Regions from separate parts of the Obesumbacterium proteus genome, predicted to be linked through region 2. Evidence: predicted binding sites of a transcription regulator. Region 2 holds the regulator's gene; each other region holds the start of a gene.
What was found. The regulator PurR, encoded in region 2, represses purine synthesis genes. The targets are predictions, from matches to a motif close to CANGCAAACGTTTGCNTG.

Region 1: a site for PurR is predicted at 1,386-1,403, ahead of DSM2777_RS05525 (NCS2 family permease). Genes of this name have one in related genera too.
Region 3: a site for PurR is predicted at 1,062-1,079, ahead of purH (bifunctional phosphoribosylaminoimidazolecarboxamide formyltransferase/IMP cyclohydrolase). Genes of this name have one in related genera too.

What each region holds. Positions count from the first base shown of each region.
Region 1 is NZ_CP014608.1:1,154,574-1,156,852, reverse strand. Features, by position in the region: gene DSM2777_RS05525 (NCS2 family permease) at 1-1,188, opposite strand, end outside; gene guaD (guanine deaminase) at 1,442-2,279, opposite strand, start outside.
Region 2 is NZ_CP014608.1:3,361,178-3,363,456, reverse strand. Features, by position in the region: gene purR (HTH-type transcriptional repressor PurR) at 296-1,321, shown strand; gene DSM2777_RS16015 (ABC transporter permease) at 1,325-2,279, shown strand, end outside.
Region 3 is NZ_CP014608.1:334,878-337,156, forward strand. Features, by position in the region: rRNA gene DSM2777_RS01660 (16S ribosomal RNA) at 1-580, opposite strand, end outside; gene purH (bifunctional phosphoribosylaminoimidazolecarboxamide formyltransferase/IMP cyclohydrolase) at 1,207-2,279, shown strand, end outside.

The DNA.
Region 1 (2,279 bases), 2.2 Mb from region 2:
TGACATCGCATCAACGAAGTCATTGAAGTCTAACTTGGAAACGTTGCTCAGCATCAGCAAGCCAACATACATCAACGCCGGTGCCGTTGCGTATCCAGGAACCAAATAAGACAACGGAGACAGGAATAAGATCAGCAGGAATAGCACGCCGACAACGGTAGCCGTAAGCCCAGTTTTACCGCCTGCTGCCGTACCCGCCGCCGATTCGATATATACCGCCGCAGGGGAAGCGCCAACAAAACTCGAGACAATGCTGCTCACGGAGTCAGCGGTTAACGCCTTGCCACCGCTGATGATTTGGCCGTCTTTATCCAACAAGTTTGCCTGACCAGCCACCGCACGGATCGTACCGGTCGCATCAAAAACCGCCGTCATCACCAGCGCTAGAACGCTTGGCAGGACTACCGGCTTCAATGCCCCCATAATATCGAGGCTGAAGATCAGCGATGAACCATCGGCAGCAGACAGGCTTGGTAATGCGAACAACCCCTGATATTTCACGCTTGGGTCAAAAATCAGCCCGACGATTGAAATACCAATGATCACCAGCAAGATACCGCCTGGGACTTTCAGTTTTTCCAAGCCGAAGATAATGGCAAGCCCCAGCAAGGACATCATCACAGGGAAAGAAGTGAATGCGCCCAGCGCAACCGGCAGCCCTTCAAGTGGGTTTTTAATCACGAGGCCCACGCCGTTCGCGGCAATCAGCAGCAGGAATAGACCAATACCAATCCCCGTTCCGTGAGCAATCCCCATCGGCAGGTTATGCAATATCCACGAACGTATTCCCGTGACCGAAATCAGGGTAAACAGAACGCCCATCAAGAATACGGCGCCCAAAGCCACTGGAATACTGATGTGCTGCCCAAGCACCAAACTAAACGCGGTAAACGCCGTCAAGGAAATCGCACACCCGATAGCCATTGGCAAATTCGCCCACAGCCCCATGAGCAAAGAACCAAAAGCCGCCACTAAACAAGTTGCAACAAACACGGCTCCTGGGGGGAATCCAGCCTTGCCCAACATGCTCGGCACGACAATAACGGAATACACCATGGCAAGGAAAGTCGTCACACCCGCCAACACTTCTTGGCGAACGCTGCTTCCACGAGCCGAAATTTTAAAGTAAGCGTCAAGCGAACCGCCCGATTTACCCGCTGACCCTTCTTGAGATGAATTGCTAGACATATTGATGTCCTCTGAGTGTTTTAACATTGCGCATGATGACAATAATGTTGTTCAAGATTGCTAACGCCTGAACCTGCGTTTTTCTTATTACCGTAACTTTGCGATATCCATTTGCGGTATCTATAACTTGCGACGAAACCACAAAGCAAACGATTACCCCATCAAGCACATCAGTCATAAAAATGGGACGGTTATTTAAGGCAAACGATTATCTGGCCTATAAACCGTCATTTCAACTAAAGATATCGACATTTTAGGTGCGTTCGTACACTAATTGTCCATCCACGTAGGTTCTGTAGATCGAACGGTCATCGCCAAGCGTCATCATCACGAATAATTTGTCCATGAGAGTCACAGAGTTATCGTAACGAAGCTGCTGTAACGGCGTTGCCGTTGGCTCTAAAACTACAAAGTCCGCCTCTTTGCCTATGTTGAAATTCCCGATGATGTCATCAAGCCCTAATGCTTTGGCACCGCCGAGGGTCGCCAGATAAAACGCCTCATAGGCTGACATTCGCCACCCTTGAAGCTGCATCACTTTGTAGGCTTCATTCAGCGTTTGCAGCATATTGAAGGTGGTTCCAGCGCCGATATCCGTTCCCATGCCGACTTTAATCTGCTTATGCCACGCTTTTTTCAAGTTGAACAAACCGCTGCCGAGATACAAATTCGACGTTGGACAAAACGCGATAGACGAGCCGGTGTCGCGCAAACAGTCCCATTCAGGCTCTTCTAAATGCACGCAGTGCGCAAAAACGCTATTTTTACCGGTTAATCCATAGTGATGGTAAACGTCTAAATAGCCCTTTCGTTCGGGATACAGAGCTTTAACCCACTCAATTTCGTCTTTATTTTCACAAAGATGGGTATGTAAATAAGTATCGGGATACTCTTCCCGCAGCCGCTGCGCCATTGCCAACTGTTCTGGCGTTGACGTTGGGGCAAAGCGCGGCGTAATGGCATAGAGCAAACGCCCGTTATGGTGCCAGCGTTCGATCAGCGCTTTGCTTTGGCTATAGCTGGTTTCCGCCGTATCGAGCAAATAATCAGGGGCATTGCGATCCATCATCACTTTGCCCGCAATCATTCGC
Region 2 (2,279 bases):
AAAGTGTGTGAAATCATTTTCACATACCTTAAATGGGATCGCACGCAGTAAAACTTTCGATTATTCTTTCTGTTAACACACAATTTTGACTTCCCCTTTTGCATTTTATAGGCCAAAATTTACGGTTTACTGCTACGTATCAGCTTTCATAACGTAAAAGAATAGGCTGGCGCTTGATATATCCGCATATTCCTCTCTTTGATGCGATTGTAATCAGTGTATTTTGATGTACGTAAGCAAACGATTAACACAATAGCTATGTCATAGTTACATTAGCTTAGGAGTCATCTGTTTCATGGCAACGATTAAAGATGTGGCAAAACGCGCGGGCGTTTCAACCACGACAGTGTCTCACGTTATTAATAAGACGCGTTTTGTCGCAGAAGAGACCAAGACCGCTGTTTGGGAAGCGATTAAAGAATTGCACTACTCCCCCAGCGCCGTCGCCCGTAGCCTGAAAGTTAACCACACCAAATCGATCGGCTTGCTGGCGACGTCCAGCGAGGCGCCCTATTTTGCTGAGGTGATTGAGGCCGTTGAAAACGCCTGTTACAGCCAAGGCTATACGCTCATTCTATGTAACTCTCACAATAATCCTGAAAAGCAAAAAGCTTATTTAGCGATGCTGGCGCAAAAACGCGTCGATGGATTGTTAGTGATGTGTTCTGAATACCCAGAGAACCTGCTGCAAACCCTTGAGGACTACCGCAATATTCCAATGGTAGTGATGGACTGGGGAACGCAACGCAGTGATTTTACGGATGCCATTCAGGATAATGCGTTCGAAGGTGGCTATTTAGCTGGTCGCTATTTAATTGAACGTGGACATCGTGATATTGGCGCGATTACCGGTCAGCTTTCTCGTAACACCGGCGGCGGTCGCCTACGTGGCTTCCTGAAAGCCCTGCAAGAAGCCAATATTCCTGCCCGCGATGAGTGGATGGTAGAAGGCGATTTCGAACCAGAATCCGGTTACAAAGCGATGCATCAGATCCTGTCGCAAAAAAATCGCCCAACCGCAGTGTTTGTGGGCGGCGACATCATGGCGATGGGCGCAATTTGCGCCGCCGATGAGATGGGCTTGCGCGTACCGCAGGATATATCGGTGATCGGTTATGATAACGTGCGCAACGCTCGCTACTTCTCGCCAGCGTTGACCACCATCCACCAGCCGAAAGAGCGTTTGGGCTCAATGGCCTTTGACATGCTCCTAGACCGTATCGTGAGCAAGCGTGAAGATTCCCAAACGATTGAAGTGCATCCAAAACTCGTGGAACGTCGCTCCGTTGCCGATGGCCCATATCTGGATTATCGCCGCTAAGTGATGAAGAACAGCCCTTATCTTTTAGCGCTGTTCCCCGTTGTGCTGTTCTTAGCAGGAGCGTTGCCAATATTGGCGGCGCTCTTGGCGCTGACTCAGCCACTGTCTGACATTTCCACGCTCAATACATTCACCCAGCCGTGGGCGCTTTTATTCCAATGGCCGGGGTTAGTGCGCTCGGTTGGCCTAAGCTTATGGAGCGCAATTGCCGCAACGTTAATATCACTTTGGTTGGCATTAGCGCTTTGCGGACAGGTTATACAGCGCGCCAGCGGCACTGCTCGGGCTATTTCAAGCGCGATTTTGGCCATGCCGCATATTGCGCTGGCAACCGGCCTCATACTGCTGTTATCCCCTTCAGGCTGGCTGCTCAGGATTATATCCCCAGCACTGACGAGTTTTGTGCGCCCGCCAGATTGGACGATCGTCAATGACCCTTATGCCCTGTCCTTAATTCTTTTACTGGTGATCAAAGAGACGCCTTTTTTATTTTTGATGGCGTTTAATATCGCGGGCCGAATCGATGTCGTCCGCCAAATACAGGCGGGTAACGCATTGGGTTACCACAGTGAGAAAGTCTGGTGGTCGCTGTTAGTCCCGCAAATACTGGTGGCTCTGCGTCTACCGCTGTTTTGCGTACTTGCCTTTGGCCTATCCGCCGTGGATATTGCCATTCTATTGGGACCCCAGCAGCCAACCACCTTGGCGTTGTTAGTTTGGCAATGGATCAGTGAACCATCCATGCGGCATCAATCTCTCGCTGCCGCTGGCACGCTGCTGCTTATTGTTATCACGTTAGTTTGCTTTGTTGCATGGCGTTGTGTTGAAAAAATCTGGCTGAAATATTGCCGCAACGCTTATGGACGAAGACGTAATACGTGGCGTATACCCCTTACCCCGCTCTGGGTGATTGGCATTCTATTAACGCTAGGCGCGTATACGGTACTCTTCGTTTGGT
Region 3 (2,279 bases), 2.0 Mb from region 2:
GTGCGCTTTACGCCCAGTAATTCCGATTAACGCTTGCACCCTCCGTATTACCGCGGCTGCTGGCACGGAGTTAGCCGGTGCTTCTTCTGCGAGTAACGTCAATCACTGCGGTTATTAACCACAATGCCTTCCTCCTCGCTGAAAGTACTTTACAACCCGAAGGCCTTCTTCATACACGCGGCATGGCTGCATCAGGCTTGCGCCCATTGTGCAATATTCCCCACTGCTGCCTCCCGTAGGAGTCTGGACCGTGTCTCAGTTCCAGTGTGGCTGGTCATCCTCTCAGACCAGCTAGAGATCGTCGCCTAGGTGAGCCATTACCCCACCTACTAGCTAATCCCATCTGGGCACATCTGATGGCGTGAGGCCCGAAGGTCCCCCACTTTGGTCCGAAGACGTCATGCGGTATTAGCTACCGTTTCCAGTAGTTATCCCCCTCCATCAGGCAGTTTCCCAGACATTACTCACCCGTCCGCCGCTCGTCACCCAGAGAGCAAGCTCTCTTGTGCTACCGCTCGACTTGCATGTGTTAGGCCTGCCGCCAGCGTTCAATCTGAGCCATGATCAAACTCTTCAATTAAAAGCTTGATTTGCTTAAACAAGTTAAGCGATGCTCGAAAATTAACTTTCGTAATAATTCAACTAAATGAATTACTGCTTGGTCACTCTTCAAGACTTTAATATTTTATCGTCCGAGGACGTTAGATATTGTCTTGTGAGTGCCCACACAGATTGTCTGATAAATTGTTAAAGAGCAGTGAGTTAGGAGACTAAGCTTGCTAACTCGAGGTGGCGTATAATACGCTTTCCTCTTTCAGAGTCAACCCTAAATTTCAGGATTTTTTCTCTTGCGATTTCTTATCGAAACCGCCGATACGGTGTGAAGTGATTCACATGTTCCGTGTCGATGGAGGCGCATTATAGGGAGTTCTCGCGGGCTGACAACCCTTAATTTCCATTAAATTGATCGTTTGCTGCATTCCACAGCAAAACCCCGCCTTATACCCTTTTGTGCACAAACTTATCCACAGAACGATATTGATGATAAATTTGACGAGCATCACGCAAACGTTTTCGTTACAATCTGGATGCGCTAAAATCTTTCGACCTCTTCCAACGAAGGGGCGTTATTTGAATAAAACGGGCATACCGTATTCACATAACGCTCTTTATATTGCGATTCCATAGCCGAGGGATATAACTACCATGCATTCCAGTTCACAAAACACGAGCTCAGCTTCCGCTTACCGTCCGATTCGCCGTGCGCTACTCAGCGTATCTGATAAAGCCGGTATTGTTGAGTTTGCTCAGGCGCTCAGTTCGCGTGGCGTTGAGCTGCTTTCAACCGGCGGCACTGCCCGCCTGTTAGCGGAAGCAGGTTTACCCGTGACCGAGGTTTCTGATTACACCGGATTCCCCGAAATGATGGATGGGCGAGTGAAGACTTTGCATCCTAAGGTGCATGGCGGAATTCTTGGTCGTCGCGGCCAAGACGATGACATTATGTCTCACCACGATATTAAGCCTATCGATATGGTTGTTGTGAATCTTTATCCCTTCGCTCAAACCGTAGCTCGCCCAGATTGCTCTTTAGCCGACGCCGTTGAGAATATCGATATCGGTGGACCAACCATGGTGCGCTCGGCAGCCAAGAATCATAAAGACGTTGCGATTGTGGTGAACAATAGTGACTTCGATGCCATCATTAATGAGATGGATAGCAATGAGGGTTCTTTAACCCACGCGACGCGTTTCGATTTAGCCATTAAGGCATTCGAGCACACAGCTGCCTACGATGGCATGATCGCGAATTACTTTGGAACGATGGTTCCTCCTTATTATGGCAATACCGAAGAACCTTCTGGCCGCTTCCCTCGCACGCTGAATCTTAGCTATATAAAGAAACAAGATATGCGTTACGGAGAAAACAGCCATCAGGATGCTGCCTTCTATATAGAAGAGAATGTGAGTGAAGCCTCTGTTGCTACCGCCAATCAGCTTCAGGGCAAAGCGCTTTCTTACAACAACATTGCTGATACCGATGCAGCGTTGGAGTGTGTGAAAGAGTTTAGTGAACCTGCTTGTGTAATCGTGAAGCACGCTAACCCGTGTGGCGTTGCCGTTGGTGGTTCTATTTTAGATGCCTACGAGCGCGCTTATAAAACTGACCCAACCTCTGCTTTTGGCGGCATCATTGCCTTTAACCGTGAGCTCGACGCCGAAACCGCTCAGGCGATTATTAGTCGTCAGTTTGTCGAAGTCATCATTGCCCCACACAT